3 regions of the Nonomuraea sp. NPDC003201 genome follow, and region 1 is predicted to be linked to each of the others. Evidence: riboswitches for the same ligand, from Rfam matches in the RefSeq annotation. Region 1 holds a riboswitch; each other region holds the start of a gene.

Region 1 (5,457 bases):
GTGCCCGTAAGAATCGAGGTCACCCCGCAGGACCTGGTGGCCACCAGGTTCGCGATCTCACCGCTGATCGAGACCATGCACGCGCAGTGGGTGCTGGCGGGCCGGCTGGAGGCGGGCGTCCACGGCCGGTGGGCCGCTCGGTGGCGGGGCACGTACCGGGAGCTCGAACGCGTCCACCCCGTGCTGCGGGCCGCGGACGCGATCAGCGGCAACCGGCGCGGCACGAACGTCGCCTTCATCGCCCCGCCGCCGACGGCGGTGGACGTGCCGTTCGAGGCGGAGCTGGCCGCCATGCGCAGGACGCCGCTGGAGCAGGCGCACGCGGAGATCGCCCGGGCGCTCGCCGGGCGGCCGGCGGCGGGCGGGGTCAGGGAGCTGCTGGCGGGACCGCGGGTGGTGGAGCGGTTCGCCGACGCGTACGGGGCGCTCTGGACGGAGGTCGTCTCCCACGAGTGGCCGCGCTTCCGCGCGATCCTGCAGCGCGACGTCGCCCATCGGGCGGGACGGCTGGCCGCCTACGGCTGGGCGGCGGCGCTGGAGGACCTCAGCCCGCAGGTCCACTGGCGGCCCCGGGGGCAGATCGAGGTCGAGCTGACCAGCCTCCACGGGCTGCGTCGGCTCGGCGGCAAGGGGCTGCTCTTCCTGCCGTCGGCGTTCACGACCGCCGTCGGCGCCTACCTGGAGGACGCCTGGCCGTACGCGATGATCTACCCCGCGAGGGGCGCCGCGGCCCCGCCCGCCGCGGCCGACGCCGACCTGTCGGCCCTGATCGGCCGCAGCCGCGCCCGCATCCTCGCCGAGCTGGCCGCGCCCGCCACCACCACCCAGCTCGCGGCCCTGCTCGGGCAGAGCCTGGGCACCACGGGCGGCCATCTGGCGGCGCTGCGCAGGACGGGCCTGATCGCGGGCACCCGCGTCGGCCGCGGCGTCCTGTACGCGCGCACGCCCCTCGGCGACGCCCTGATCAACGGCTGATCCATCCCCCTGTGTCCTATTCATGCAAATCCTACTGATATAGTCGCTTATGTCACGAGTCCAGTGCGAAGCCCCGGCTTGCTGGACGGCAACCCTCCCACCGCGGCGGGGTGCCCCGGGTGATGACACGGTCGTCGAGCCGAACGGTGCTGCTCGCGGCAAGCGCGGATGTCGAGTCGTGCTGCCCTGCGCCCTTGGCCGGCCGCTCGAAGAGGAACTCGAAAAGGAATGGGAAAGATGAAGGGCGGATTCACTCGCCTCGCGGGACTGGGCATGGTGGTCGCGCTGGCGGTCACGGCCTGCGGCGGCGTCGACACTGGCGGCTCCACTGGCGGTTCTACCGGCGGCTCCACTGGCGGCGCGGCGAAGCAGGAGCTCACGGTGACCGCGTTCGCGGGCGCGTGGGGAGAGCTGTTCAAGAAGTCGTTCGTGGAGCCGTTCGAACGCGACACCGGCGCCAAGGTGAACCTCGTCTACGGCGCGAACGCCGAATGGCTCACCAAGCTGCGCGCGGCCGGCGGCAAGAACCCGCCGTTCGACGTCATCGCGTTCACCCCGGACGCGTCGCTGCCCGCGGCCTCCGCCGGGCTGCTCCAGCCGCTGGCCACCGACAAACTGGCGCACTTCAAGGAGCTGGACCCGGTGCTCGCCGGCAAGTCCGCGTACGACGGCAAGCAGTACGGCGTGCCGCTGACCACCGGCTCCACCGGCCTCCTCTACCGCACCGACAAGATCAAGACGCCGCCCGCGGACTGGGCGGACATCTTCGACAAGCAGTACTGCGGCCACGTCGCCCTCCCGCCGCTCACCTACAACCCCGGCCTGGAGTTCTTCTCCGCCCTGGTCACCTCCCAGGGCGGCACGCTGTCCGACCCGGCCGCCGTGGACAAGGCGTTCGACAGGCTCGCGACGCTGAAAGGCTGCGTGTCCTCCTTCCCCGCCAACGCGGGCAACGCCGCCACCGTCATCGAGAACGGCGACGCCTGGATCATGCCCTTCTGGGACGGCCGCGCCTTCGCCATGGCCCAGGCCGGCTCCCCGATCGGCTTCACCTACCCCAAGTCCGGCCCCGTCGGCGCGCTGACCTCGTACTTCATCGCCGCGGGGACGCAGAAGGGCGGCCTGGCGATCAAGTTCCTGGACCACCTGACGGCCGCGCAGAACCAGAAGCCGTTCGCCGAGGGCACCTGGTACGCCGCCGGCAACGACTCGATCTCCTACAGCGAGCCGTTCGAGCAGAAGGTGAAGCACGGTCCCGACGTCTTCAAGAAGTTCATCTGGGTGGACTACGCGGTCGCCACCCCGAAGCTGAACGAATGGCAGCAGCGGTGGAACCAGATCTTCGGCTGACCCCGGAAGAAGGCGGCGGGCACGTCGAGATCGAGGGGCTCGCCGCCGGGTACGACGGCGCGCGCGTGCTCGACCTGGACCGGCTGTCGATCCGCAAGGGCGAGTTCCTGTCGATCCTCGGGCCCAGCGGCTGCGGCAAGACGACGCTGCTCAACTGCGTCGCCGGGTTCGTCCAGCCCACGGCCGGGCGGATCGTGATCGACGGCTCCGACGTGACCCGGCGGCCCCCGTACCGGCGGGGTCTGGGCATGGTGTTCCAGAACTACGCGCTCTTCCCGCACATGACCGTGGCCGCCAACGTGGCGTACGGGCTGCGCGTGCGCCGGCTCGGCCGGCGGGAGCGGGACGAGCGGGTGCGGGAGGCGCTGAGCCTGGTCGGCCTGGAGGGGTACGCCGGTCGGCGGCCCCGCCAGTTGTCCGGCGGGCAGCAGCAGCGGGTCGCCCTCGCCCGCGCCCTGGCCATCCGGCCCGCCGTGCTGCTGCTGGACGAGCCGCTGTCCAACCTGGACGCCAAGCTGCGCAGGGAGATGCGGGTGGAGCTGCGCGCCATCCAGCGGCGCATCGGCACCACCATGGTCTTCGTCACGCACGACCAGGAGGAGGCGCTCGCGCTGTCGGACCGGGTGGCCGTCATGAACGGCGGCCGGGTCGAGCAGCTCGGCAGCCCCGACGAGGTCTACCGGCGGCCGGCGACCCGGTTCGTGGCGCAGTTCATCGGCGCGGCCAACGTCCTGGAGGGCACGGTGACCGGCTCGGGCGCGCTGGACTCCGGCGGGATCGTCGTCGAGTGCGGCCCGCTGTCGCTGCGGCCGGGCGGGCGCGCCGTCGTCGCCGTCCGCCCCGAACGCATCCGCCTGGCCACACCGGGCCCAGAGGCCGGCCCAGCTACGGGCGGCGTGGCCGGGACGGTGGGGTATCGGGCCTTCGCCGGGGACGCCTGGCACGTGGAGGTGCGGCTGGCCGACGGGCGAACCCTGAGCGTGCGGGTCGCCGACACCGGCGCCGGAGATCCGCCCAGCGCGGGCACGTCCGTGCTCGCGCGCTGGGATCCGGCCGACGTCATCCTCCTGGAAACGGAGTCGCCGTGACACGCCGCTGGGCGGGCCTGCCGTACATCCTGCCGCTCGTCGCCTTCCTGGCCGCCCTGTTCCTGGTCCCCCTCGTAGGGCTGCTGCGGCTCAGCTTCAGCCCTGTCGACGCCTTCAACGCGGCGCTGCCAGGATTCACCTTCGGGCAGTACGCCCGGGTGTTGACCGAGCCGTACTTCTACAGTTCCCTGCTGCGGACCCTGGCCACCGCGCTCCTGGTGGCGGTGCTGTGCGTGGCGCTGGCGTACCCGGCCGCGTATTTCCTGGCCCGCCGGCGGCCCGGCGTCGTGCGGACCCTGCTGTTCGTCATCGTGATCTCGCCCCTGCTGACCAGCGTGGTCGTACGCACCTACGGATGGGTCGTGCTGCTGTCCGGCAACGGGCTCGTCAACCGGGCGCTCGTCGCCTCCGGGCTGCGTGAGCAGCCCGCCCAGCTGCTCACCAGCTACCCGGCCGTCGTGGTCGCGGTGACGCACGTGCTGCTGCCGTTCGCGATCATCCCGCTCACGACGGCGCTCGGCGGGCTGGACCGCAACCTGCACCGGGCCTCGCAGACGCTCGGAGCCGGGCCGGTCAGGACGTTCCTGCGGGTCACGGTCCCGCTCAGCCTGCCCGGCGCGGTCACCGGCGCCCTCATCGTCTTCGCGCTGGCCATGGGCATCTACATCACGCCGCTGCTGGTCGGCGGGGTGACCCAGCCGCTGACCGGCATCCGGGTCTACGACCAGGTGACGACGGTGTTCGACTACCCGGTGGCGGCGGCGCTGAGCTTCGCGCTGCTGGCGCTGACCGTCGTGTCCACGGGGCTGCTGGCGGGCGTGTTCCGGATCTGGGAGAGGCGCCTTCATGGGTGAGCGGGGCTACGACAGGATCGTGCGGCTGGTGGCCGCGGCCCTGGCGGCGCTGGTGTTGCTGTTCCTGATCGCGCCGCTGGTCGTGCTGGTGACGAGCTCGTTCAACCGGGCGGGCTCGATGGCGTTCCCGCCGTCGGGGCTGTCGCTGCGCTGGTACGCCGAGGTGCTCGGCTCGCCCGACTGGCAGGTCTCGTTCCGGCTGAGCGGCCTGCTGGTGCTCCTGGTGGTGCCGACGACGGTGGTCATCGGGACGCCGGCGGCGTATGGGCTGTCGCGGGGGTCGTTCCCCGGCCGGCGGCTGCTGCAGGGGTTCGCGCTGTCGCCGCTGATGGTCCCGGAGATCATCGTCGCGCTCGGCCTGCTCTACTACTTCCACGGCGTCGGCCTCGTCAACTCGGTGACCGGGCTGTGGCTGGCGCACTCGCTGGTGGCGCTGCCGTTCGTGGTGCGGGCGGTCATGGTGAGCGCCGCGCAGCTCGACCCGGCGCTGGAGCGGGCCGCCCTGAGCCTGGGCGCCGGGCGGGTCCGGGTGTTCCTCACGGTGACGCTGCCGCTGCTGCGGCCCGGCATCCTCGCGGGCGCGGTCCTCGCCGCCGTCACCTCGCTCGGCGAGGTCGCCGTCACGGCCCTGGTGGCGGGCGCGAACACCACGACGGTGCCGCTGCGCATCTTCTCGGCCGTGCAGTACCAGCTCGACCCGTCGATGGCCGCGGTGTCCACGCTGCTCATGGCGGCGAGCGTGGTGGTGATGGTGGTCGCGGACCGATTCGCTCGCATTTCGGAGGCCCTATGACAAGCACGGGTACGGCGACCGCGACCGGCGCGCGGATCGGCATCGACGTCGGGGGGACGTTCACCGACCTCGTGGCCTCCGTACCGGACCGCGGCCTCGTGGTGCACCACAAGGAGCCGAGCACGCCCGCCGACCCGTCCCTGGCGGTCGCGGACGGGCTGGCGGCCCTCCTCGCCCGCGCGGACCTGCGGCCGGACGAGGTCTCGGGCCTCGTCCACGGCACCACGATCGGCCTGAACGCCGTCATCCAGCGGCGCGGCGCGCGCATCGCCCTGGTCGTGACCGAGGGCTACCGCGACATCCTGGAGATCGGCCGCAGCCGCATGCCGTCCTCCTTCGACCTGTACGCGGGCAAGGAGGAGCCCCTCGTCCCCCGCAACCTCATCGTCGAGATCTC
Region 2 (12,909 bases), on a different contig from region 1:
TCCGCCCGCCCGCCGTTCGGGCGTGCGGCCTGGGGGCCGGTCCCGGACGGCGGCGGGACACCGGGCCGGGCGGCATCACACGCGATCGCCGTACTGAGCGAACGGCTCTGCCGGGTTGCCGCGCCGTCGCACGGAGGCAGCCCCCACGATCGCCACTGCGGGGCTGACGTCGTAGATTGCTGGGGGCGATCGACGGTCCGAGGCCTCGTTCCTCAGCCCCGGCCCACCGAGTCAAGTGGTACCGCATCGCACGATGCTCAGGTTCTGGGCGCGGTGTTTACAGGGTGATCACAGCAGATTCGTCCCTGTGGCCAACCTTCACCACTCGACGCGGTTGCCCCTCAATGAGGAGCAGTGGTCGAGGCGATCCTGGTCCGCAAGCCGCGGGACGTGCCTGGGATCAACGGGCTCCCGAGCAGACGGACGCTTGTGGACGAGACGGCGTGAAGCTCAGCACAATTGGTCCCATCGCGCACAGGCTATTTCTTGCGTTTTGACGGGCGGCGATTGGCTGGTTTGCCTCCGCCAAAAAGGAACTGCTTTATGCGATCCTTGATGCTCTTCTGCTCTCCGCTCAGCCGGTTAGGCGGCTCCTTCGATAGCCAGGAGAGGTTCTCAATGACGATTGTTCTCTTCCTGCTCGCTTCATGAGGCGAGTCAAGGATAGACACCAGCTTCCAAGCAATCTGCGACGTGACCGTGTTCTTCTTGCCGTAGGCCCGTTGACTGGTAGTGAGGGCATTGAAGAGTAGGGAGTGCGCTTTCGCCGTTTCGCCTTGTGCGTTGAGGGTGGTGGCGAGGTTGGCGATCGTGTTGAGGGTGCGCGGGTGTTCGTCGCCGAGGAGCCGGCGGCGGGCGTCGAGGACCTGTTCTTGGAGGGTGCGGGCGCGGTCGTGCTCGCCTTGGGCGTTGAGGGTGGCGGCGAGGTTGGCGATCGCGTCGAGGGTTTGCGGGTGTTCGTCGCCGAGGAGCCGGCGGCGGGCGTCGAGGACCTGTTCTTGGAGGGTGCGGGCGCGGTCGTGCTCGCCTTGTGAGTTGAGGGTGGCGGCGAGGTTGGCGATCGTGTCGAGGGTGTGCGGGTGTTCGTCGCCGAGGAACTGGCGGCGGGCGTCGAGGACCTGTTCTTGGAGGGTGCGGGCGCGGTCGTGCTCGCCTTGTGAGTTGAGGGTGGTGGCGAGGTTGGCGATCGAGTTCAGGGTTTGCGGGTGTTCGTCGCCGAGGAGCCGGCGGCGGGCGTCGAGGACCTGTTCTTCGAGGGTGCGGGCGCGGTTGTACTCGCCTTGTGCGTAGAGGGTGGTGGCGAAGTTGGCGATCGCGTCGAGGGTGCGCGGGTGTTCGTCGCCGAGGAGCCGGCGGCGGGCGTCGAGTACCTGTTCTTCGAGGGTGCGGGCGCGGTCGTACTCGCCTTGCGCGTAGAGGGTGGCGGCGAGGCTAGCGATCGCGTTAAGGGTGTGCGGGTGTTCGTCGCCGAGGAGCCGGCGGCGGGCGTCGAGGACCTGTTCTTCGAGGGTGCGGGCGCGGTTGTACTCGCCTTGCGAGTGGAGAGTGGTGGCGAGGTTGGCGATCGCGTTGAGGGTGTCCGGGTGTTCGTCGCCGAGGAATCGGCGACGTGTTTTCAGTACCCGCTCCTCTAGGATGCGAGTTCGTCGGTACTGTCCGGCGCTATGGAGGAGAGTTGCCTGGTAGGCCGAAGCCGTGACCGTCTCGAGGTCCTCAGCACCAAGGACCGCGGTGAATGCCTCGACGAGCTGATTTTGCAATTGAGTGGCCTGCGTCCATTGACCTCGTATATAAAGGGCCTCAACGAAATCTCGGCCAGCGCGCAGCGTGTCTACATGGTCCTCCCCGAGCTTCCGCATTCTAACCTGGTAGACCTCCTCTTGCGCTTGCAGCGCCCCGTGATGGTCGCCTTGACTCAGCAGGATCAGCCCCTGGGTGTTGCGGCAGCGGAGATACTCGGGGGCGTCAGCGGGAAGCTGCCTGGCCGACGTCAGAGCGTCCTCGACGACCGCAGTCGCCTGGTCCGACCGTCCCCGGGCCAGGAGATATCGCGCGACCCGGTCCAGCAGGTCGATCGTTCCCGTGATGTCGACGCGGAGCCGTCGAGTATGTTGTGCGCTTGCGAGAGCGTGGGCGAGCATAGTTTCGCAGGTTGGCCAAGACGGGGGATCCTGTACCTCATGGGGAAACGCGGTGCTCATTGTCGCGAGCGCATATCCTGCCCAGCGGGGCTCTTCCGCAGCGAGTTCGGACCGGGTGACGGCTTGCACCATTCGATGGATCGACATGAGGCCGTCACCGGTCTTTGCCAGGGAGTACTCCCGGAGGGCCTGAGTGGCCCTAGTACGGAGGAACGGGTTCGCCAGCGCCTCGGTCAACTCGGCAGGCAAGCCCGATACCGGAACGATCCGGTCCAGTGGGATCGCCTCGGCCCCGAGGAACGCGGCCAGGCGGAACAGGGCCACGGCGGCCGGGGACTGGTCGGCTAGGCGGTCGAAGGATACTCGCCATGTGGAGGCGATGGTCGCCTGATGGTTTCCGGTTCGTCCCTGCACGAACAGTTCTGGCGACTGCTTGTGGAGTTGGTTGAGGTAGTCGGTGGCGGCCATTCCGTCCGCGATGACGCTCGCCGCCTGTGCAAGCGCCAGAGGCAGGCACCCCAGGGCTACCGCCAATTCCCTTGCCGTGTTAGTGCTGGCTATACCTCCCCATTGCCGCAGATATTCCACTGCGGCGGGGACGGGGAGAACATCCAGGTTCCGGGGTTCCGCATGGGGCCATTCCGACCGTCGGGAGGTGATGAGCACATGTCCTGTGTGTCTCTCTGGAAGCAGCGGCAAGACCTCATCAGGGTCCTCGGCGTTGTCGAAGATCAGCAGCCAGTTTTTCCGGCGACGTAGTGCCTGACGAAGCGCTGCTATCGCCTGGTCATCCTTTTCGAACGGCAGATCCAACTCAGTGGCGAGCTCGGCGTAGTCTCCTCGCAATGTGGTCGGATCCTCGGCCCGTACCCACCACACCAAGTCGTACGCACCGCCGTGTCGGAGAGCGTATTCGACGGCAACCTGGGTCTTGCCCAGCCCACCCAGGCCGGTGATCGCCTGGATAGCGGAGGTCGGTCGGTCCGCTCGTAGGGCGCGATACAGATCCGCCATCATGTCGTCGCGTCCAATAAAACGAGGGTCCGGGAGGTGTCCGCGAAGTTGGCAGATCTCCTGCTCGGCCCCGGGGAACCGAACTTGCTTCGCGGGCCGGTTAGGGAAGCCGGCTCGTGGGACCCGCTCCGCGCGCTCCTCCACCGCGGCCAGCAGGCGGCGCCGGGCCTCATCCTCGTCCACGCTGCGGAGGTCGATCGGTACGAGTGCCCCTATCGATGGCGGAATATCGTCTTCGGCCTCGTCCACCCGGACGGGAATCAGGGCTCGTTCTTTGCCCTGAAGTCCTTGGTACTGAGCGGCGGTGCGGGCGGCCACCTCGGCGTCATGCCTGGCGGAGATGACGTGGAGGGTGTGGTGGCAGACGGATAGTGCCTCATCGATCTTGTCGAGAAGGTTATGCCCAGGCCGGAAATCCCACGCCTTGAGGATTACTCCGTAGCCAGCGTTTTCCAGTTCGAACGCGATCCACTCCGCCCACTGCACGTCGGCGTCCGCATGACTGATGAAAAATTGTCTGGTGTATCCGGTATCAGACAAAGAATCTCCTGTGCTCCGCCGCCTGGCCTGCTTCTACGGGGGATCAACGGTTGGTAGTGCCTGGGAATCGGGGATCCCGCGGGGACCGGTTCGCTGAGTCGGCGACTCCGGTTAGCAGTCGATGGCGAGCCTCGTTCTCCTCTGCGCCTACCAGGTCGACGTAGACCAACGGACCGAGCAGCGGCGCCACGTCGCATTCGCCAACCCTGATCGGAATGAACCGGCGCGTTTCCCCGAGCAATGTCTGGCGATAGGCCGCTGTCCACTCCGCTCGGGTGAAGAGAGAGGTGAGATAGTGGGACGAGAGTACGCCAAGAGTGCGTCTGCAGGTTGCCAAGGCTTGATCCATCGCTGCCATAAAGTTGTCCCCGGGGCGGAAATCCCATACCTGAATAGTCGTTGTGTATCCGGCGGCCTCAAGCGTCGCGGCGATCCACGTCGCCCAGTCCTCATCCTTCCCGTTATATGTAATGAAGAAATCGTTCGACTGGCTCACAACTGAACCGTCCTTCGCGATGGTGCCTCCAGTGAGGCCGGTATGAACTGCTCAACTCTACGCCAGGCGAGCAGGCAGCACAGCGATGTAGTCAATTTCCGCAATACATGTCACTGAACATCCGAATTCCGGATTAAGTGACTGCCGAAAAGATCTGGCTCGCCGTGCTGCGTGTTGGTGGAGATCAGATGGAGGTGAGGGCAGGCGGGTGCTGTAATCGAGGCGGCGCCGACCGCATGTTGCCCGTTGACGGGCGCAGTTGACGTTGCTGATTGGCGCGTCCGGCGACAGCGCGGGTTCGATTCCCGACGACCGCTGCGCTCCACCAGGGATAGTGGCTGACGAGAGATCGGCGAGCAGGAGTCGGCGAAACACAGGTACTGAACGGCGACTGCCTGCTGCTCAGACAGGCTGGGGTTGCAGTTTGGGTTGCAGTTCACGGTGGTTTCAGCTCGTTCGGGGAAGACCGCGTGGTGGCATTGGTCCAGGGGGAACTGTCCTGAACGGCCACGCCCAGAGCTGCTAATGCGGTTTGGGTTTACCGCCCATCCGGGGTTCAAATCCCCGATCCTCCGCAGGTGAAAGGCCCTCTCCCGTAGTTGGGGAGAGGGCCTTTTTCGATCTTCTATGGGCAGCGGGTTGCAGACACTCGGCGAGATATGGCGCAGCTTCGTCTCGCTGCTCTCCGGCTCGGGCACGCCTCATAGGTCATCTCGGTCTGGTCGGCCCACAGCAACACCACCGTCACCGAGAGCTGCTCGCCCCGTGTTCCTGGAAGGGCGCATGCATTGGATCTTTCCTGAGCGAAGATGCATGGAACATCATCCGTAGCCTCACCCAACCGAAGGATGGTCGTTGAAGCGCAGCAGCGGAACTCGCCGTAGTGGTGCTCGTAGTCTCGTCCTTCTCGGCTGGTTGTTCCTCGTTGTGGCCGGCTGGGTCGTTCTCACCGGAACAGGGGGCGATGCGACCACAGCGGTGATCGCGCTGGTGGGCGTGGGGCTGGGGTTTCTCATCACAGCCGTCGTGCTGGCGATCGAGGACCTTGACCGCCACTGATCAGGGAGACCCCAGAGGGCGTCTTTCATCTGGAGGGTGTGGCGCGCCCGGTGGTGGTCACACGGATGTGGCCGAGGATTTCCTGAACGCCTTGCTCGATGAGGAGGGCAGTGTTGGCATGGGCGTCCCGTACGACGGCCTGCTTGAGGATGGACTTCCGCTGATTTCGGTCCTCCGTGCGCTCGATCGGGGCCGCCAAGCTTCGTGGTGAAGGCCAGATCATGATCGGTCCACCTGTTCCTAGCCTTGAGCCGTTCCGCGGTCTGGGCCTTCTTGCGCCCGTAGGAGCGCGGCAGGCAGTGTCCCGGGGGCGATCGGGTCGGATGCTGTGCCGGTGTCAGCCGCCGTGTCAGCACGCCAACCGCCCGGTATCAGAGCGGTCGGCGACAGTGAATGCACAGAGCGCGAACCGGGGCACGCCCAGCTCGCCCCCGCCTCTCGTGGAAGCCCATTTCATAACAGAGCCAAGGGAGTACGCCACCATGTCCATCACCCTTTCCGACCAGGACAAGCTCACCCTGCGGACCGCCGCGTGGGGTGCCGTCTCCCTGATGTCCGCCGCTGGTGCCGCCGGCTCGGCCCACAAGGTCGCCGCCGAAGGCTCCATCGCCCTGACCTCCGCGACCGGCCTGGTCGGGCACGTGCTCACCAAGGCGCCCAAGGGAGTGAAGTACGGCAAGTCCGTCGCCGACCTGGCCGACCTGGTGCTGCCGGCCCTGACCGCATCCATGAGCCTGCTCAAGCAGCAGGATCCGGCCGAGGCCGACAACTTCCGCAGCACCGTCAGCGTCGCCCTCGAAGCAGCCGCCCGTACCCACCAGGGCCGGCCCAGCCCCACCCTGGCCGAGATGACCCGCAAGATCACCGCAGCGCTCGACGCTGCTTGATGGGATGTCAACCTCGTGTCGCGGGGTCCACTCCGGACCCCGTGACAAGGCGGCGTGATGGGTCAGGCACGGGTCGAGCCCCGCCACCGGGTGGCCAGGCTGGTGGGGCCGAACTTACTGACAGGTCGTGTTCAGGTGCTCAGGGGCGCCTCACCGCACCCATCTCAGAGGGCCGGCGAACGGGAGCTCACGGCGGTGAGGCGGGCTTGCAGTACCTGTTTGACGGTAGGCCATTCGGTGGCGACCACTGCGAACATGGCCGAGTCGCGGACCTTGCCCTCCTCGCCGTGCGCCCATGACATGGACCAGGCGCGCAGCACGCCCTCGAAGGGGATGCCGAGTCGTTCCAAGGCCCGGCGGCAGCGATGGTTGCGGGCGTCGGTCTTCAGGTCGACGCGGGCGACGCCGAGCACGTCGAACGCGTAAGACAGCAGCAACAGCTTCGCCTCGGCATTGATCCCGGTGCCCTGTGCCGAGGCGGCCAGCCAGGTGAAGCCGATCTCGATCGCGCGCAGGTCCGGCCGGTCCGGCCACCTGCGAGGATCCCACAGGCCGGTGCATCCCACCGCCTTGCCGTCGGTGAGCCGAACCTGCGCGAATGGGGTCAGCCCGTCGCGGGCGAGCTGGGCCGCCAGGTAGTCCGGTATCTCGCGAGCGCGAGGCACCAGCGTGAAATCGTAGGACGACCGATCCTCCTCGGCCGCCTCCGCGAGATCCGCCGCGTGCCGCATCGCCAGCGGCTCCAACCGCACCAGATCGCCGGAAAGGACAGGAACATCAAGCCGCACGCTCATCAGCTCTCCCTCATCGTTCCTGGCATTGGCACCTTTCCCGCGGATTGCCCGCTGGGGAGGTTGCCGGACCGTCACAGGGCCAGGTCCCTCAGATCCTCTGGATGAACTACCGAGTCGAGATCCTGCCCGCACAGACGGACACCGTCAATTCGCCTTCCATAGACGGCGCTTGAACGGGGCAGATGAGCTCTCTGGAAGAGTCGCACCCAATGTGGGAAGTGTGAGAGGTGGACACACCTGGCACGGTCTGGCCTTAAGACTCATGGCGGCCAGGCGTCGGGAGTGCTCACCACCAGCGGCTAACTCTAGGCGTTGATCGACTTGCCGAGGGCGCTGTCCGCGAGCCAGTCATCCCATGACTTCGCCCACGGCGTCGGCCCGTTGCCGAACTCGAGCTTCCGCGACGTCCCCGTGACCTCGATGATGTCTCCCCGCTGCGTGAAGTTGTAGAACCAGCGGGCGTTGGCCATGCTGGCGTTCACGCAGCCGTGGCTGACGTTGCTGTTGCCCTGCGCGCCGGTCGACCAGGGGGCGGCATGGAAGAACATGCCGCTGTAGGTCATCCGGACATTCCACTTGGTATGGGCGTAGTACTCGCCGGGCCTGCCGATGGTGGCCGAGTCCATGAGGGTCGACGCGGCCTTCTCCTGGGCGATCATGACGCCGGACCAGCTCTCGTCGCCCTTCTTGCCCAGGCTGACCGGGATGGCCTTGACGACCTTGCCGTTCTCCCGCACGACCGCCCGGTGGGTGGCATTGCGGATCTTGGTGATGTGCTCGTCGCCGACGGTGAACGTCAGGCTGCGGTCCCTGGTGCCCCACAGGTCCCGGCCCGCCCGCAGTCCGGCCAGGTGCGCGACCACCGTGACCTTCTCGCCGACCGGCCAGTACTCGCGCGGCCTGAACTGGACCTCGCGGTCGCTCACCCAGCTCCACGCGCCCTCGACCGGCTTCGACATCCGTACCTCGAGCGACTTCTCGACCGCGGCCCGGTCGCTCCTGGCGGTCACGGGGCGCGACAGAAGGAGCTGGACGGGCATGCCGACGCCGACCTTCTCGCCGTCCAGCGGGGACATGCCGCTCTCCAGCACTCGCTTCGGCTTGAGCGTGGTGAACGTGGCCCGCGCGGTGACGGGCTTGCCGTCCGTGCCGGTCGCCTGCGCGCTCACCGTGTACGCGGTCGAGGGCTGCAGCGGCCACGTGGGGTGCCACGTCCCGTTCGCACCAAGAGTTCCGCGTACCTCATGCCCCTTGGCGTCGGCGACGGTCAGCTTGGTGACCTTGCCGTTGGTGGCCTTGACGCTGACCCCGGCGTCCGGGGGCACCTTCTTCGTGCCGTTCGCCGGGGTGATCGACAGCTTGGCTGCGAGGGCCCGCTCCTGCGGGCCGGCGGGCGGTGGTGGGTTCGAGCCACCCGAGGTGCAGCCTGCGGTCAGCAGCAGTGTAGCCGTGAACGTACTGACGAGTATGGTTCGGCCGTTCCGCATCGTCGATGCCTCCACTCCCCGACAAAATAGGCATCTTTCGGACAAGACGGCCTATTAGCGATACGGAGAGCTATATGCCCATAACTGTTGGTAACAATGCAAAAGTGCCTTGATCGATGCGGCAGGTTGCGAGGCAGGCGTATCCAGAGGGTGTCTGCGAGATCGAGGAGTGGGACTTCGGGACGTGGCACCCGCCCACCATGAGGTGAGGCTGTTCTTGCTTCTCGGCTGTGTGGGCGGTCCTGCCTCTGGGAGACTGGGTGCCTGTGACGCGCTCTGACCTGGCTCGCAGGATTCATGCCGCCGCCCACCTCACCGGCCACTTCGTGCTGCGCTCAGGACGTACCGCCACCGAGTACTTCGACAAGTACAAGTTCGAGGGTGACCCCGTTCTGCTGGATGACATCGCTCGGGCGATGGCGCCCCTGGTCCCGGGGGACGTCGAGGTGTTGGCCGGGCTTGAGATGGGCGGGATTCCGGTGGTCACCGCGCTTGGCCGGCACACCGGTCTGCCGTGCGCGTTCGTCCGTAAGCAGGCCAAGACGTACGGGACCTGCCGACTGGCCGAGGGCGCGGATGTGGTGGGGCGGCGGGTTCTGGTGGTTGAGGACGTTGTCACCAGCGGTGGCCAGATCGTCCTGTCCACTGCTGAGCTGCGGAGCCTCGGGGCCCAGGTCAGTGAGGCATTGTGCGTCATTGATCGCGAACAGGCGGGTGCGGCGGCGCTGGCCGCGGAAGGCATCAGGCTTTCGTCGTTGTTGACCGCGATCGACCTGCGCATGACGGACTGATCCGCCGGGCCCATCGACAAGGGCCTCTCTTTACGATCGTCGCCCGTCCGGGCAGGTAGAACAAGACTGTTTCTTTGGTCGGTGCCGTCGCCATGCTGTAACCGTGAACGCCACAAACAGCGAGGTCTGGGATCCGTTCGGCACCTTGCACAACGCCCTGTGGATCGGAGGGGGACAATGGGCCGGCAAATCCACCGTCGCCAGGCTGCTCGCCACCCGGTACGGGCTGACCGCCTATCACTACGACTATCACGACGCACGTGCGCACAATGACCGTCGGATCGCCCGTCGCGTGCGGCTTGGCGAGCCGATCGCGGACCCTGAGCCGGACGCCGTCTGGGTGAACAGCAGCCCTCAGAAAATGGCCGACGAGATCCTGGCCGGGTTTCCCGTGCGGTTCGAATGGGCTCTGGATGACCTGCGTGGCCTGGTTTCGGGGCGGCCGGTCGTCGCCGAAGGCTGGGGGCTGCGTCCCGAACTGGTCGCTCCCATCATCGACTCAACCTGGCGGATGATCGTCATGGTGCCGAGCGAAGAGTTCCGCCGGCGCCAGGTTCGCGAGCTGCCCCGGGCCGCCGCAGTCGATCACCAAGTCAGCGATCCTGATCGAGCACAGCGCAATCGACTCGCCCGAGACCGACTCGTCGCCGATGAGGCCGTTCGTTCCGCTCGTCGTTTGGGCATCCGGGTTCTGGAGGTGGATGGGGCCGCTGATGCGGAGGCTGTGGCGGATATCGTGGCCGACCACTTCAGTTCCTATCTGCCGCTTGCGAACGTCTACGGGTCTTGATGACGCCGCTGGGTTGCACGCGTTCCTGGAAGCAATGGCGTGACCGTGCCCGTGGTGGTCTCGGTGATGCCGATCCCGGAGATCGTGGCGGCCGTCGGCTCGTAGCCGTGTTGACGTTCATCGCTGCCGGCTCTGGGGCCGCCGCTGGCCGAACTGGCCCGTGCCGTCCGCCCCGGTGGGCATGTGGTGCTGTCGGACATCCATCCGCTGTCGCTGTATCTGGGAGGCGTGCCGAGGGTGGCGGGACAGGACGGGAGCGTACGAGCCATGCCGGCCAGCCGGTTCCTGGCCAGTGACTACATCAACGCCATCCACGAGGCAGGGCTGCAGATTGTGGCCTGTCACGAACCTCGGTGGGGCGAGTCGCCCGGCGGGCACGGTGGTCCTCTCGCCCAGCGGTGGTGTTCGGAAGCGGCGGCGGTGGCCTATCAGGACACTCCCGCCTTGATCGTCTGGCATCTCCGCAGGCCCTGACCCGCTCACCAACTCAGTGCCTTCGGCCGGCTGGTCGTGGTGGGCAGCCGGTCACGGAGCATCCGGGCGCCGAGCGGGACCAGGGCCACGCAGAGCAGGCCGGTGACCAGCACGTCGGGGATGGAGGAGCCCTTCAGCACGCCCATCCACGTACCTCCTGCCAGCAGCAACATCACGGCGCGGGCGGTGCCGAAGAGGCCCGAGCGCCAGGCGGCGATGGCCAGCAGCAGCGAGCCCGCGTACTGGCCGACCGAGGCCCAGACCGGTACCCGCCACGGTCCGTAGGAGATGTCCACATACTCCTTCATGGTCGCGCTCGTCGCCTGGTCCAGGCCGATGGCCTCGGTGAGCTGGAAGGCGGTCTGGTCGGCGCCGGCGAAGTACAGGCGGGCGAACAGGCCGATGACCAGCAGCGTGGCGCCCCACTGGGCGAGGTGGCCGCCCACCTGCTGGGCCAGGGCGACGAAGGCGGGGAAGAGCAGCAGCGCCCCCAGCGCGAACACCGCGTAGGAGAGGGTGAGCAGGGCGGGTGCCGACGTGTGGGCGAGGAGCTGGCCGAAGGCGGCGAAGGGCTGTGCCTCGGCCCAGGCCTGCTGCTGAGGGGTGAGGGCGGTGGCCGTGCTCAGGTAACGCAGCAGGTATCCGGCGCACATGATCATCGGCCCCACGATGAGCGTCACGCCGCCGATCCATCGTCCGGGGAAGGGAGTGGCCATCGGGGCGCCGGTGAGAGAGGAGGGGGTGTTCATGGGAGCGAGCCTGGCGCCGCCGAGGTGGGCCCGTCATCGGCCGATGGTCAACCGGCGCCCCTGTCGAAAGTCAGGGGCGCCGGGCAGGCGACCGGCAACAAGCCGGACAGGCGTCCGGAAACGAAGGAGTCAGTCGAGGATGTGGGTGGTGGCGCGGGTGTAGCGGTCGCGGATCGAGGGGACGGCGTCCCCTTCGTACGTCTCCGTCTCCTCCGACCGCCAGTCCGGCGTGGTGACCAGCGTGGCGGCCTGGTACGCGGCGCCGTTGGCGACGTACTCGGCCGGCGGCGGCACCGTGATCGGGACGCCGAAGATCGTCGGGGCGATGCGGCGGACCGCCTCGGAACGGGCCGCGCCGCCGATCAGCAGCACCCGCTCCGGCTTGGTGCCCAGCGCGTCGAGGGCGTCGGCGAGGCCGCACAGCATGCCTTCGATGGCCGCCCGCGCCAGGTGGGCGGGGGTTGAGGTGGCCAGGGTCAGCCCGTGGACGGAGCCCGTCGCGGTCGGGCGGTTGGGGGTGCGCTCGCCCTCCAGGTACGGCACCAGCGTCAGCCCGTCCGCCCCCGGCGGGGCCTGGAGAGCCAGATCGCTCAGCGCGTCCAGGCTCACCCCGGCGATGCGGGCGGCGGCGTCCATGACGCGGGCGGCGTTGAGCGTGCACACCAGCGGCAGGAACCGACCCGTCGCGTCGGCGAAGCCGGCCACCGCGCCCGTCGGGTCGGCGCTGGGCGACTCCGCGACCGCGAACACGGTGCCGGAGGTGCCCAGCGACACCACGACGTCGCCGGAACGGGCGCCCACGCCGAGCGCCGCCGCCATGTTGTCGCCCGTGCCGGGGGCGATCAGCGCCGCGCCCCCTTCGTACGCCGCCTCGTCCGGCCCCAGCACGTGGGGCAGCAGGGGGATCGAGCCGAACGCCAGCTTCAGCAGATCTGTCCGGTACGTGCCCGTCGACGGCGACCAGTAGCCCGTGCCCGAGGCGTCCCCCCGGTCCGTGGCGAGCCGGTCGAGCGGCGGCACCGGGGAGTCGGCCGAGAAGGTCCCCGAGGCGAACGCGCCGGCCAGGCGCCAGGAGAGCCAGTCGTGCGGCAGGCAGACGGCCGCCGTACGGGCCGCGTTGTCCGGCTCGTGCTCGGCCAGCCAGCGCAGCTTGGTCACCGTGAACGAGGCGACCGGCACCGACCCGACGGCGGTGGCCCAGGCCTCCGGCCCGCCCAGCTCTGTCACGAGGTCGGCGGCGGCCTGTGCGGAGCGGGTGTCGTTCCACAACAGGGCATCACGTACGACATTTCCGGACTCGTCCAGGCAGACCATGCCATGCTGCTGCCCGCCCACGCTGACGGCGAGCACGTCGTCCAGCCCGCCGGCGTCCTCGATGGCCCGCAACAACGCGTCCCACCAGTGCGACGGATGCACCTCCGTGCCGTCGGGATGCGGCGCGCGGCCCTGCCGGACCAGCGCGCCCGTCTCAGCGTCACGAATGACGACCTTGCAACTCTGCGTCGAGGAATCGACCCCAGCGACCAGCGTCACCCATGAACTCCTAACAAGTGCTCCAGCGCAAGCTGGTTGAGATGCGTGAAATGGTATCCAGGCGCGGCGGCGACGTTCGGATCGAAGTCGTCGGAGGCGCGATCGGCCGGCGTCCCACCGCGGTTGAGCGTGGGCAGGCCGAGCTCCTCGACAC
Region 3 (12,909 bases), on a different contig from region 1:
TCTCCATCGACCTGCCGGAGGCCGCGATCGCGATCCAGGTGTCGGGCACGTTCGGCTCACGCCAGGAGGAGGCCCAGCGGCTCGGCCGGGTGCTGCGGCCCAAGGCCGACGGCGGGGGCGCCCGGTTCTACACGGTGGTCAGCAGGGACACGGTGGACCAGGAGTTCGCCGCGCACCGGCAGCGGTTCCTGGCCGAGCAGGGGTACGCGTACCAGATCATCGACGCCGACGACGTGCACGGCGAGGTGTGACGCCCGGCCGCTCATCTCGAGCGGCCAGGCATGTTCAGCGTGCTGTCACGTCCACGAAACTCCGCGGGCCGAAGACAATCGAACCACCCCCCTCACCTGCGTACTATCACGCCGCCTCCGACATACCCCCATGATCCGACAAACGCACCTGATATGCCCGAATTTTTCGGTATTTCCCGGTTGTTACCGATGAGAAGCTTCGAGCCGGCGGGGGCGCCCTACCGCGCCATCAGGCCGCCGAGGAACAGCACACCCTCCGCGACGACCCAGGCGCCCACTCCCGCGCCCATGACCCGCCCGAACGTGCGCGGGTCCTGCCTGGACCACGGGATGAGCCAGGCGGCCGCCGTGCAGCAGGCGGCGAGCGCGGCGAACAGCCCCGATACCGTGGAGACCGTACCAAGACGCTGGGAGCAGGTCGAAGCGGACTCGCCGCCTTGGCAGAACGCCTCCGACCCCCAGCCCGCGAAGACGGACAACGCCCAGAGGGCGGCGAGCAGGAAACTGGCGATCGTGGGAATGATCGGCGAAAAACGCAGCTGAATCCGCGCCATCACCTGTCCCTACCCCTCCCCGCAGACCGCTACTCGCCCCGATCATCACCCCACCGCCGCCCTCTCACCCCACCGCCGCGCTTGGACTCTCCGGCGCAGCGCGACGCCGTTTTCGCCCGGTCGAGCATCCCTCCCCCGCCGCGCCGGTTGCCGACCCGGGCCGGGCACGCTCATCGGCCCCCCACCCTCATGACCGCCCGCCCGACCCGCGCCGTACCGGCCCCCGAGGAGCCGCGCCGACGACGCCGGTTGGGCGCCGAAGCTGAGAGCAGCGGCGGGCGGGCAAACGGCGGGACGGCGAGCCGACCAGGCGGGAAGGGCGGGCGAACGACGGAGACGGCGGGCGGCCGAGCGGAGACGACCGACGGAGACGGCAGGCGGCCAGCGGGGACGGCGGATGACCGGCCAGGACGGTGGGTGGCTGGGTGGAGCCGGTGGGCGGGGCGGCGCGTGGGTGGTCGGCGGGGTAAATGCTTTGGAGGCCGCCCCGCGTCGCCATTAGACTGGCCGATTCGCTGCCTTACCACCTTCGTTTCCGACCCAGGGAGGCGCTTTCGCATGCCCGGACACCAATTGGCCCCCGACATACCCTCCGACGTACTGGCCTCCGAGCAGGCTCACCTGGCCGAGTCCAGGGCCGCGCTCAAGGCGATGCGCGCCCACGCCCAGTCGCTGTCCTCGGACGCGGCGGGTGACTGGGTGTCGCAGCAGATCCTCCAGTCCCTCCTCGACCAGCGCGTCGCCGCGCTGGCCGACCACCCCGACACCCCGCTGTTCTTCGGCCGCCTCGACCGGCAGGCGGGTGACGACCTCCCCGGCACGATCTACGTGGGCCGCCGCCACGTGCACGACGGCGGTAGCAAGCCCCTGGTCATCGACTGGCGCGCGCCGGTGTCCCAGGCGTTCTACCAGGCCAGCCCCGCCGACCCCATGGGAGTCGTACGGAGGCGCCGCTTCGGATATCACGGCGGCGCGCTGACCGCGTTCGAGGACGAACCGCTGGGCGAGGGCGGCGAGATCGGCCCGTCACAGATCCTCACCAACGAGATCGAGCGCCCGCGCACCGGCCCGATGCGTGACATCGTCGCCACCATCCAGCCGGACCAGGACGAGATCGTCCGATCCACCCTGGCCCAGACGGTGTGCGTTCAGGGCGCCCCCGGCACCGGGAAGACCGCCGTGGGCCTGCACCGGGCCGCGTATCTCCTGTACACGCACCGCGAGCGGCTCGCCAGGGCGGGCGTGATGATCGTCGGCCCGAACCGCGCCTTCCTGTCGTACATCTCCTCGGTGCTCCCCGCGCTCGGCGAGGTCAAGGTCGACCAGACCACGGTGGGCGGGCTGCTCGGCGAGTACGCCGCCGAAGAGGACCCGATGGTGGCGGCGGTGAAGGGCGACGCCAGGATGGCGGCGGTGCTCGAACGCGCGCTCTGGCTGCACATCGTCAAGCCCGAGGACGGCGTGGTCTTCTCCAAGGGCGCCTACCGCTACCGGGTGGCTGACTACGAGGTACGCGAGATCGTGGCCTCCTTGCGCGGCACCACGCGATACAACCCCGGCCGGGCGGCACTCGCGCAGCGGCTGGCCCACATGGTGCTCGTACGAATGGAGCAGCGCGGCGAATCGCCCGACGACCGGGTGCAGGACGCCGTGGCCAGGTCGAAACCGGTGAAACAGCTCGTCGATACGGTCTGGCCCAAACTAACGCCGGAGCAAGTCCTTTATCGCCTCCTCTCCGACCCAGAATTCCTGACAAAGGCCGCTAAATCCGATTTGTCGCCGGATGAGCAGGAAATGCTTATATGGCGGAAGCCGTACCGGAGCTGGAAGTCCGCGAAATGGTCCGCCGCGGACGCCGCGCTCCTGGACGAGCTGCGCGACTTCATGGAGCGCACCCCGTCCCTGGGCCACCTCGTGGTGGACGAGGCCCAGGACCTCTCCGAGATGCAGCTGCGAGCGCTCGGCCGCCGCTGCCGCAACGGCTCGGCCACCGTCCTCGGCGACCTGGCCCAGGGCACGACCCCGTGGTCCACCAGCTCGTGGGAGTCGGTGCTCCAGCACCTGGGCCAGCGCGAAGGCGAGGTGACGGAGCTGACGCTCGGCTTCCGCGTGCCGCGGGAGGTCCTCGACTACGCCGCCCGGCTGCTCCCCTCCATCGCCCCCGACCTGGCCGCGCCGCGGTCGCTGCGCCCCGGCCTCGGCTCGCTCGCGGTACGCCCCGGTGGCTCGATCGCGGAGGCCGCCGCGGAGGTCCTCACCAGGGAGGGCTCCATCGGTGTCATCGTCCCTGACGCCCTGGTCGCCGACGTCTCCCGCGCGCTGGCCGACCTCTCCCACGCCGTGCTCGGCCCCGACTCGGACGAGGAGCACCGCCTCCTGATCGTGCCCGCGACCCTGGCCAAGGGTCTGGAGTACGACCACGTCATCGTCGTGGAGCCCGCGGACATCGTCGCGGCCGAACCCAGGGGCCTGGCCAGGCTGTACGTGGTGCTGACCCGTGCGGTGACGTCCCTGACGGTCCTGCACGACAAGCCGCTGCCGGCCGAGCTGACGGGCTGATCGTCGGCGGGCACGGCCGCTTCTAGGATGGCTGAGCAAGGAGCTCTCAACCTAGGAGGATGCCGTGCCAGCACCGCTTCCACATGAACACCTGCCGTCGGTTCCCGCGCTCGTGGTCGAGAGCGACGACATCCAGGACGGCGAGCGGCTGAACGACCTCCACGTCTTCAACGACTGGGGCATGAAGGGCGGCAACCAGTCGCCGCACCTCCGCTGGTCCGGCGCACCCGCCGAGACCCGCAGCTACGCCGTCACCTGCTATGACCCCGACGCCCCCACGGGCAGCGGCTTCTGGCACTGGGTGCTGTTCGACCTCCCGGCCTCGATGACGGAGCTGCCGGCGGGCGCGGGCACCGGCCCGGAGTTCAAGGGCCTGCCCGCGGAGGCGGTCCACGCCCGCAACGACTACGGCACCAAGGAGTACGGCGGCGCGGCCCCGCCCCCCGGCGCCCCGCACCGCTACGTCTTCACGGTGCACGCCCTCGGCGTCGACAAGCTGGGCGTGGACGGCGACGCCAGCCCGGCGGTGGTGGGCTTCAACATCACCGCCAACACCCTGGCTCGCGGCCACGTCGTCGCGACCTACAGCACCTGACCGCGCCCACGGCCGCACCGCCCTCCGGAGGGCGGTGCGGCAGGCGCGAAAAGGGAAGCCGCCCCCGTAACGGGCGGGCCGGAAAAAGGGAGACGCCCCACCGCGAAGGGCAGGGCGTCCGAGAGACCGAGAGCGCGGCAGGCGTCAGCCGAACACTGCGCAAGAGGCCCCGAGCTGCGGCAGCAGCTCCTCGACGAGCGGGACTCCCAGCTTGGACTCGCCGGCCAGCGTCCCCGTGGTCAGGCAGAGCGGCGCCTGCACCACCTTCATGAGCTGACCGGTGAGGACCGGGGTGCCGGACGCATGGGCAGGGACGGCGAAGGCGGCCGCGGCGGCCGCGCTCAGAATGGCGATGCCGAAAATACGCTTGCTGCGGGAAAGCATCCTCTACTCCTTCGTTGAGGTGTGTGATCACCACCTTTCCTCACTCGGAGTAGCGGATCAATTATGAAACGTAATGGCTGATAAACGAAAACAAGAGCGACCCGGAAAACCGGGCCGCTCTTGTTATGAACAGCGAAGAAAAGACCTAGAAGTCCATGTCGCCGCCGCCCGGCATGGCCGGAGCAGCAGCGTTCTTCTCGGGCTTCTCGGCGATGACGGCCTCGGTGGTGAGGAAGAGCGCCGCGATGGAAGCGGCGTTCTGCAGCGCCGAGCGCGTCACCTTGGCCGGGTCGAGGATGCCCGCCTCGAACATGTTGACGTACTCGCCGGAAGCGGCGTTCAGGCCCTCACCCGGGGTGAGGTTGCGAACGCGCTCCACCACGACGCCGCCCTCGAGGCCGGCGTTGACCGCGATCTGCTTCAGCGGCTCCTCCAGAGCCTTGCGCACGATCGCCGCACCCGTGGCCTCGTCGCCCGACAGCTCCAGCTTGTCGAACGCCTTGGCGCCGGCCTGCAGCAGCGCCACGCCACCGCCGGGCACGATGCCCTCCTCGACGGCCGCCTTGGCGTTGCGCACGGCGTCCTCGATGCGGTGCTTGCGCTCCTTCAGCTCGACCTCGGTCGCCGCGCCGGCCTTGATGACCGCCACGCCACCGGCCAGCTTGGCCAGCCGCTCCTGGAGCTTCTCACGGTCGTAGTCGGAGTCGGTGCGCTCGATCTCGGCGCGGATCTCGTTGACCCGGCCGGCGATCTGCTCGGGGTCACCGGCGCCGTCGACGATCGTCGTCTCGTCCTTGGTCACCACGACCTTGCGGGCGCGGCCGAGCAGGTCGAGGGTGGCGTTCTCGAGCTTGAGACCGACCTCCTCGGCGATGACCTGGCCACCGGTCAGGATGGCGATGTCGTTGAGCATGGCCTTGCGGCGGTCGCCGAAGCCCGGGGCCTTGACGGCCACGGAGCGGAACAGGCCGCGGATCTTGTTGACGACCAGGGTCGCCAGGGCCTCGCCCTCGATGTCCTCGGCGATGATCAGCAGCGGCTTGCCCGACTGGACGACCTTGTCGAGCAGCGGCAGCAGATCCTTGTTGGCGGAGATCTTGCTGTTGACGATCAGGATGTACGGGTCCTCGAGCACGGCCTCCATGCGGTCCGAGTCGGTGACGAAGTACATCGACGTCATGCCCTTGTCGAAGCGCATGCCCTCGGTGAGCTCGAGCTCGAGGCCGAAGGTGTTGCTCTCCTCGACGGTGATGACGCCTTCCTTGCCGACCTTGTCCATCGCCTCGGCGATGAGCGAGCCGATCTCGGGGTCGGCGGCGGAGATGGAGGCCGTGGAAGCGATCTGCTCCTTGGTCTCCACGTCCTTGGCCAGCTTGGAGAGCTCCTCGCTGACGCGCTCGACGGCGGCCTCGATGCCCTTCTTCAGGCCCATCGGGTTGGCGCCGGCGGCCACGTTGCGCAGACCCTCGCGCACCAGCGCCTGGGCGAGCACGGTGGCGGTGGTGGTGCCGTCACCCGCGACGTCGTCGGTCTTCTTGGCGACTTCCTTGACCAGCTCGGCGCCGATCTTCTCCCACGGGTCCTCGAGCTCGATCTCCTTGGCGATGGAGACACCGTCGTTGGTGATCGTGGGGGCGCCCCACTTCTTCTCCAGCACGACGTTGCGGCCCTTGGGGCCCAAGGTCACCTTGACGGCGTCGGCGAGCTGGTTCATACCACGCTCGAGACCGCGCCGGGCGTCCTCGTCAAACGCGATCATCTTGGCTGCCATAAGGCTAGACCTCCCAGATGCAGGGTGGCTTGTCGTGGACCGAGCCGACGCCCGCGACGGCATGGGTCAGCATCTCCTTCGGCAGACCCCATCGTCCCGATCCGAGTGTTGGCACTCTGCTGCACAGAGTGCCAACGAACTGTTTAGCACTCTACCCTGTCGAGTGCAAGCGAGAAGCCTCCTACCGGGCCTTTTCTCCCCATATCAGCCTGTACGGCGGAGCCGTCCATCGCCGGCCGCAGGACCCCGCACCTGCGACGAGCCGCGTCCAGGCCACCGCAGGTGGCGGGATCCATACGCACGGCGAGCCGCCTCGCGCGGCTCGCCGTGACCGAGTCGACGAAAGAAAGGTGGCGGGCTCGCACGGACTGCGCTGCCGGGCGATCCCCGCCGGTGCATACCAGGGGGGTGTATCAGACCGCGCGGACGGACTCCGCTTGAGGTCCCTTCTGGCCCTGCGTGATCTCGAACTCGACCCGCTGGCCCTGTTCGAGAGATCGGTACCCGTCCATCATGATCGCTGAGTAATGGACGAATACATCCTTACCACCGTCTACCGCGATGAAGCCGTAGCCCTTGTCCGCGTTGAACCACTTGACGGTGCCCTGCGCCACTTCCGACTCCTCTTACTGGGCTTTCAGATCTCGCCCATTCCTCCGCGAGACCCGTAATCGCCGGACTTAAGGGAAAATCAGCCAGACGATCGCCCTCGACCATACCTGTGGCACGGGGTTTGGCAACAGAGTCAATCTGCAAACGACGCATTTCTTCGCAACGAAGGCGCTTCAACGTTTCATTTGCCCTGGAAATGGAGAAGGCGCCCACTAGGGGCGCCTTCCACACGTGTGATCTATAGCACTCAGCCGCCGGCAACCGCCGGGATGATTGAGATCTGAGTGCCCTCAGGTGCCGGAGTGTCGAGCCCGTCGGCGAAACGGACGTCCTCTTCCCCAACGTAAACGTTGACAAAACGACGAATCTTGCCCGATTCATCCAGAATTCTCGCGCCGATCCCCGGGTAGTCCGAGTCGAGCTTGGCAAGCACGTCACGAAGAGTCGCGCCCTCACCACTGACTTCGGCGTTGCCCCCGGTGTAGGTGCGCAGAATGGTGGGAATCCGCACCGAAACGCTCATGGTTAAACTCGCCTTTCCTGGTTGTCAGACAGTCGCGCGGAACGCGTCGAGGGAGGGCCGGATCACGGCCGTGGGCTGGGCGTCGTCGCTGATCGCGTCGAGTGTCTTGAGCCCGTCGCCGGTGTTGAGGACCACGGTCTCGGCCTCGGGGTCGAGCCGCCCGCTCTCGGCGAGCTTCTTCAGCACGCCCACGGTCACCCCTCCCGCGGTCTCGGCGAAGACGCCCTCCGTCGAGGCCAGGAGCTTGATCGCGGCCACGATCTCGGCGTCCGTGACGTCCTCGACGGCCCCGCCGGTGCGCCGGGCGATGTCGAGCACGTACGGTCCGTCGGCCGGGTTGCCGATGGCCAGCGACTTGGCGATGGTGTCGGGCTTGACCGGCTGGACGACGTCGTGCCCCGCCTTGTACGCGGTGGAGACCGGCGAGCACCCGGCCGCCTGCGCTCCGAAGATCTTGTACGGCGTGTCCTCGACCAGCCCCAGCTGGACCAGCTCGCGGAAGCCCTTGTCGATCTTGGTGAGCTGCGAGCCGGAGGCGATGGGGATGACGATCTGCTCGGGCAACCGCCACCCGAGCTGCTCGGCGATCTCGTACGCGAGCGTCTTGGAGCCCTCGGCGTAGTAGGGCCGCAGGTTGACGTTGACGAACCCCCACTTGTCACCCAGCGGGTCGCCGATCAGCTCGGAGCAGAACCGGTTGACCTCGTCATACGTGCCTTCGATCCCGATCAGCTTGCCGCCGAACACGCGAGCCATGGCGATCTTGGCCGCTTCGAGGTTGGCCGGGATGAACACGCACGCCTCGAGCCCGGCGCGCGCCGCCGCCGCGGTGACCGCGCCCGCGAGGTTGCCCGTGGAGGAGCAGGAAAGGGTGTGGAAGCCGAAGTTACGCGCCGCCTCGACGGCGATGGCGACGACCCGGTCCTTGAAGGAATGGGTGGGGTTGCCCGAGTCGTCCTTCACGTACAGGTTCTTGAGACCGAGTGCGCGTCCGAGGTTTCCGGCCTTGACCAGTTTGGTCCAACCCGGGTTCATATTGGGCTTACTCGCGACGTCAACCGGCACCGGGAGCAGCGACCGGTAACGCCAGATGTTGGCGGGACCCGACTCGATGTCGGAGCGGGTCACCGTACCGAAGGAATAGGCCGCTTCGAGCGGCCCGAAACACTCCAGACACGCGAAGCTCGGACCGAGCGGGTAACGCGTGCCGCACTCGCGGCAGGACAGACCGACAGCAGGACCAAAGTCGAGCGACATGAAGCGAGGCCTTCCCTCATCTTCGCCTGCGGCCACCTTGACCGCAGACCGGAATTGGCACCTTGTCCCGGTCGGCCTCGCCAGGTCGCGAGTCTCAAACCGGGAGGGTTGCCGGGGCTTCGCAGGGCCGGTCCCTCCACCCCTCTGGATGAGCAATATTCAGTTGTTGAAAAGGACTCTACCCGTCCGTGGGGCCCAAATGGCCACCCGTCTCAAGATGCGAGACGTGGCGTCTCAGCGATAATCATCACCCAGCACTCCCTGCACGTATTTGCGGGCCTGGTGAATGCGCGACTTGGCGGTGCCCAGGGGAATGCCGAGCTGCTCGGCCACCTCGTTGTAGTCGAGCTGGACGATGTCGCGCAGCACCAGCGCCTGCGCCAGGTCGGGCTTGTCGGCCTCCAGCGCCTCCATGGCGTCGAGCAGGTCGAGCCGGGAGCCCGCGATCACGCTCACCCGCGCCACGTCGGGCTTCTGCGTGGGCAGCTCGTCCGAGGTCTGCTCGGCCGCGCGCCGTTTGAGCGACCTGTACGTGGTGCGCGCGCAGTTGGCCGTCACGATGTGCAACCAGGTGCTGAACCGCGCCCGGCCCTCGAACCGGCCGATGTTGCGCGCCACGGCCAGCAACGTGTCCTGCGAGGCTTCCTCGGCATCCTGGTGATAGGGGAGGATCCGGGCGCAGTGCCGCATCACATCCGGCTCGATCCGCGCCAGGAGCTCGCCAAGTGCGCGATGATCTCCTCCTGCGGCCGAGCGGGCGAGTTCCTCGGTTAGCTCATCAAGCGCCATAGCTGGGATCCTATGGGCGAAGGGAGCGTAGATGAACAGCGTCCTGGTGGCCTCCAACAGAGGGCCCGTTTCCTTTACCGTCTCGGACGACGGCGAGCTGACCATGAAACGCGGTGGCGGCGGCCTGGTTTCGGCACTGTCCGAGGTGGCCAGGAAGGACGGCATGCTGTGGGTGTGCGCGGCGCTGTCCGACGGCGACCGCAGCGCCGTGCGCCTGGTGCCGGGCGGCCGCATCGACCACGCCGGCTACGACACGGGCCCGCTGCGCATGCTCGACATCCCGCCCGCCACCTTCCACCGCGCCTACAACGCCGTGGCCAACTCCACCCTGTGGTTCGTCAACCACCTGCTCTACGACATCCCGAACTCGCCCAACTTCGGCACGAGGTTCGAGCGCGAGTGGGAGTCCTACCGCGACTACAACGGCGCGTTCGCGCTGGCGCTGGCCGACGAGGCCGGCCACGGCGCCCGCGTCATGGTGCAGGACTACCACCTGACGCTGACCCCGGCGATGCTCCGCGCCGAGCGGCCGGACCTGCGCATCGCCCACTTCAGCCACACCCCGTGGGCGCCCCCCGAATACTTCTCGCTGCTGCCCGACGAGGTGGTCGGAGAGGTCCTGGAGGGCATCCTGGGGGCCGATCACGCCGGATTCCTGGCCGACAGGTGGGCGCAGGCGTTCATGGACTGCTGCGAGGCGCTGCTGGGCGCGGAGGTCGACCGCGTGGGCCGCAGCGTCACCCACGAGGGCCGGACCACCCGCATCGGCGTGCACAGCCTCGGCGTGGACGGCGACGCGCTGTGGGAGCGCGCCGTCGAGCCCGACGTCGAGTCGCACATGACCGCGCTCAGGGAGCAGGTGGGCGACCGCCGGCTGATCGTCCGCATCGACCGCACCGAGCTGTCGAAGAACATCGTGCGCGGCCTGGTGGCCTACCGCGAGTTCCTCGCCGCGCACCCGGAGTGGCACGGCAAGGTGGTGCACCTGGCGTTCGCCTACCCGAGCCGGCACGACCTGCCCGAATACCGCGAATACACCGCGTCGGTGCTGCGCTGCGCGCAGGAGATCGAGGACGAGTACGGCACCGAGGACTGGGACCCGCTGATCCTCAACGTCAACGACGACTACCCGCGTTCGCTGGCCGCGTACCGGATGGCCGACGTGCTGCTGGTCAACCCCATCCGCGACGGGATGAACCTGGTCGCCAAGGAGGGCCCGATCCTGTCCACGAGGTGCGCGCTCGTGCTCTCGCGCGAGGCGGGGGCGGCGGCCGAGCTGGGCCCGCACGCGCTCGTGGTGAACCCGTACGACATCAGCGGGACGGCCGCCGCGCTGCACGCCGCGCTCGTCATGCCGGAGGACGAGCGCCGCATGCGGCGCGACAAGCTGCACGCCGCGGCCACCGCCCTGCCCCCGCAGAAGTGGCTCGCGGCCCAGCTCGACGCGCTGGCCGAGATCTGACCTCGGTCAGGTCCAGTCGGCGTGCTTGAGCGTGTCGGCCAGCCCCGGCGTGTTCCACTGGTCCACGATGAGGATCTTGCTCTGCGGCAGGTACCACTCGCGCTGCGTGAAGCGGAGCAGCACCTTCGTGGTCGAGCCCGAATACTTGACGCACTCCGACTGCCACGCGTTGTAGGCGGCCTTGTGCCCCGCGCCGACCTGGCGCAGGCCCCTGGTGACCTTCGGGCCGATGGCCTCGCCCCACTTCCGGTTGAACGGGCACGGCTGCACGTCGCTCGCCGTGTAGAAGGGCCGCTTGCCGGTGTACGGGCCGAACCCCTCGGCGCCGCGCTTGATGGACGAGGGGCCGAGGACGTAGAAGGCGTCGCACTCGGGCGTCCCCCAGCCCATGGGCTTGCCGCACTTGCCGGTCACGATCTGGACATCGTCGCCGAAGCGGTGGACCACCCACTTGATCGGGATGTACAGGGTCAGGCCCTTGCGCAGCTTGACCGCCTGGGCGGGTGCGGCGTGCGCGGGCAGGGAGGTCGCGAGGAGGGTGGCCGCGGCCACGGCCACGGCGGCGAGGTGTCGCTTGTGCATGCGCCCGACCCTAGGGAGCGCGACTTGCAGCTCAATCACGAACGGCTGAAAGCCGCCACAAGCTCCTCCAGCAGCGCGACGACGCCGTCGGGCCCGTCCACCACGATGTCGGCCCGCTCGGCCAGCTCGGTGACCTCCGCGGAGCCGCTGCACACGGTCACGCCGGGCAGGCCCGAGAGGCGTACGGCCTCGAACGCGGCCAGGTCGCCGAGATCGTCGCCCACGAACATGACGGACCTGGCGGCCCGCTCCGCCAGGAACAGGCTGAGCGCCTGCCCCTTGTCCATGCCCGGCGGCCGCAGCTCCAGCACGAAGCGCCCCGGCTCGACCACCAGGCCGCGCTTGCCGGCCAGCTCGGCCAGCGGCTCGCGCAGCCTGGCCAGCGCGCCTTCCGGGTCGGAGCTGCGCCTGGTGTGCACGGCGACGGCCCGGCCCTTGTCCTCGATGGTGACGTCGCGCAGGCCCAGCGACTCGAGCAGCAGCTGCAGCTCGGCCTCGGCCTCGAGCACGCCCGGAGGCGGCGGGGGGCCGGAGATCTGCCCGGCCTCCCAGCGCTCGAAGCCGTAGTGGCCGAGCACGACCAGCCGGGGCACGTCGGCCAGGCCCGGCCCGAGCTCCAGCGCGGTGGCCGGCGGCCGGCCGGTCACGATGGCCACCGCCAGGACGTGGGCGCCGAGCTCGGCCAGCACCTCCGGCGCCTTCGGATGGATCACGGCCTCGGCGGGATCGGGCACGATCGGCGACAGGGTTCCGTCGAAGTCGAGCCCGATCACGGCGCCCGCCGGGTCGTCCAAGATCGCTTTCATTCCAGGGATGTTCCTCACGCGGCTGCCGTACCCAGCCGTCAGGGACGCATGCCGAGTCTCCTGGCGGCGCGGTCACGCTGACGGGTGGACCGTAACCTGCGCAGCCGCTTGACCAGCATGGGATCGTGCTCCAGCGCCTCCGGCCGGTCGATCAGCTCACCGAGCAACTGGTAGTAGCGCGTGGCGGAGAACCCGAAGCTCTCCTTGATGGCCTGCTCCTTCGCGCCCGCGTAGCGCCACCATTGGCGTTCGAAGGCGAGGAGTTCGAGATCGCGTTCTGAGAGGGGTTGGCCGGACGTCTCCTGGGCAGCATTGTCACCGCTGAGCGGTGCTCCCATGGTGTCCTCCTCGGGAAAGGTGCGTGCGACGACTCCGCACGCACGCGGCCCGTGGCCAATCGTAATGTGCGAAGTGCGGCTGTTCACGACGTATTGAGAGACGTACAGTCACGAAATGTGACCTCAGTAATCACGCTCCTCACCGACTACGGACTCGAAGACGGCTATGTGGCGGCGTGTCACGGAGTGATCGCCGGAATCGCCCCCGAGGCGCGGGTGATCGACGTGTGCCACCTGATCCCCGCAGGTGACGTACGGCGTGGCGCGGCGATTCTCGCCCAGACCATTCCGTACCTTCCTGCGGGCATCCATATCGGCGCGGTCGATCCCAGCGCGGGCGGCGCCCGGCGGGCGGTGGCCGTCGAGGCGGGCGGGCGGGTGTTCATCGGGCCCGACAACGGGCTGCTGTCGTGGGCCGTGCACGCC

The links. Region 1 has a riboswitch for S-adenosylmethionine ahead of ACWDX9_RS58225 (ABC transporter substrate-binding protein). Riboswitches for the same ligand answer to the same signal wherever they lie in the genome.
Region 2: linked by a shared signal. The riboswitch ahead of ACWDX9_RS02920 (GNAT family N-acetyltransferase) and the one ahead of ACWDX9_RS58225 (ABC transporter substrate-binding protein) in region 1 are both predicted to bind S-adenosylmethionine.
Region 3: linked by a shared signal. The riboswitch ahead of thrC (threonine synthase) and the one ahead of ACWDX9_RS58225 (ABC transporter substrate-binding protein) in region 1 are both predicted to bind S-adenosylmethionine.

Annotation. Positions count from the first base shown of each region.
Region 1 covers NZ_JBSFTC010000473.1:104-5,560, reverse strand. Annotated here, with positions in the region: gene ACWDX9_RS58230 (helix-turn-helix domain-containing protein) at 1-975, shown strand; SAM riboswitch class IV at 1,026-1,146, shown strand; gene ACWDX9_RS58225 (ABC transporter substrate-binding protein) at 1,213-2,325, shown strand; gene ACWDX9_RS58220 (ABC transporter ATP-binding protein) at 2,304-3,413, shown strand; gene ACWDX9_RS58215 (ABC transporter permease) at 3,410-4,267, shown strand; gene ACWDX9_RS58210 (ABC transporter permease) at 4,260-5,060, shown strand; partial or broken gene ACWDX9_RS58205 (hydantoinase/oxoprolinase N-terminal domain-containing protein) at 5,057-5,457, shown strand, end outside.
Region 2 covers NZ_JBSFTC010000003.1:79,991-92,899, forward strand. Annotated here, with positions in the region: gene fxsT (FxSxx-COOH system tetratricopeptide repeat protein) at 480-3,695, opposite strand; gene ACWDX9_RS02905 (toll/interleukin-1 receptor domain-containing protein) at 3,739-4,191, opposite strand; gene ACWDX9_RS02910 (hypothetical protein) at 5,047-5,250, shown strand; gene ACWDX9_RS02915 (hypothetical protein) at 5,733-6,137, shown strand; gene ACWDX9_RS02920 (GNAT family N-acetyltransferase) at 6,302-6,931, opposite strand; SAM riboswitch class I at 6,939-7,039, opposite strand; gene ACWDX9_RS02925 (L,D-transpeptidase) at 7,237-8,418, opposite strand; gene pyrE (orotate phosphoribosyltransferase) at 8,685-9,209, shown strand; gene ACWDX9_RS02935 (hypothetical protein) at 9,313-9,999, shown strand; gene ACWDX9_RS02940 (hypothetical protein) at 10,267-10,473, shown strand; gene ACWDX9_RS02945 (hypothetical protein) at 10,479-11,222, opposite strand; gene xylB (xylulokinase) at 11,352-12,755, opposite strand; gene ACWDX9_RS02955 (hypothetical protein) at 12,766-12,909, opposite strand, start outside.
Region 3 covers NZ_JBSFTC010000123.1:5,177-18,085, forward strand. Annotated here, with positions in the region: gene ACWDX9_RS33535 (DNA repair helicase XPB) at 1-251, shown strand, start outside; gene ACWDX9_RS33540 (hypothetical protein) at 470-805, opposite strand; gene ACWDX9_RS33545 (HelD family protein) at 1,364-3,364, shown strand; gene ACWDX9_RS33550 (YbhB/YbcL family Raf kinase inhibitor-like protein) at 3,429-3,959, shown strand; gene ACWDX9_RS33555 (hypothetical protein) at 4,104-4,343, opposite strand; gene groL (chaperonin GroEL) at 4,489-6,114, opposite strand; gene ACWDX9_RS33565 (cold-shock protein) at 6,528-6,728, opposite strand; gene ACWDX9_RS33570 (MoaD/ThiS family protein) at 6,974-7,249, opposite strand; gene thrC (threonine synthase) at 7,274-8,506, opposite strand; SAM riboswitch class I at 8,520-8,661, opposite strand; gene ACWDX9_RS33580 (RNA polymerase sigma factor) at 8,741-9,295, opposite strand; gene ACWDX9_RS33585 (alpha,alpha-trehalose-phosphate synthase (UDP-forming)) at 9,327-10,757, shown strand; gene ACWDX9_RS33590 (hypothetical protein) at 10,764-11,339, opposite strand; gene otsB (trehalose-phosphatase) at 11,375-12,145, opposite strand; gene ACWDX9_RS33600 (DUF3263 domain-containing protein) at 12,184-12,483, opposite strand; gene ACWDX9_RS33605 (SAM hydrolase/SAM-dependent halogenase family protein) at 12,601-12,909, shown strand, end outside.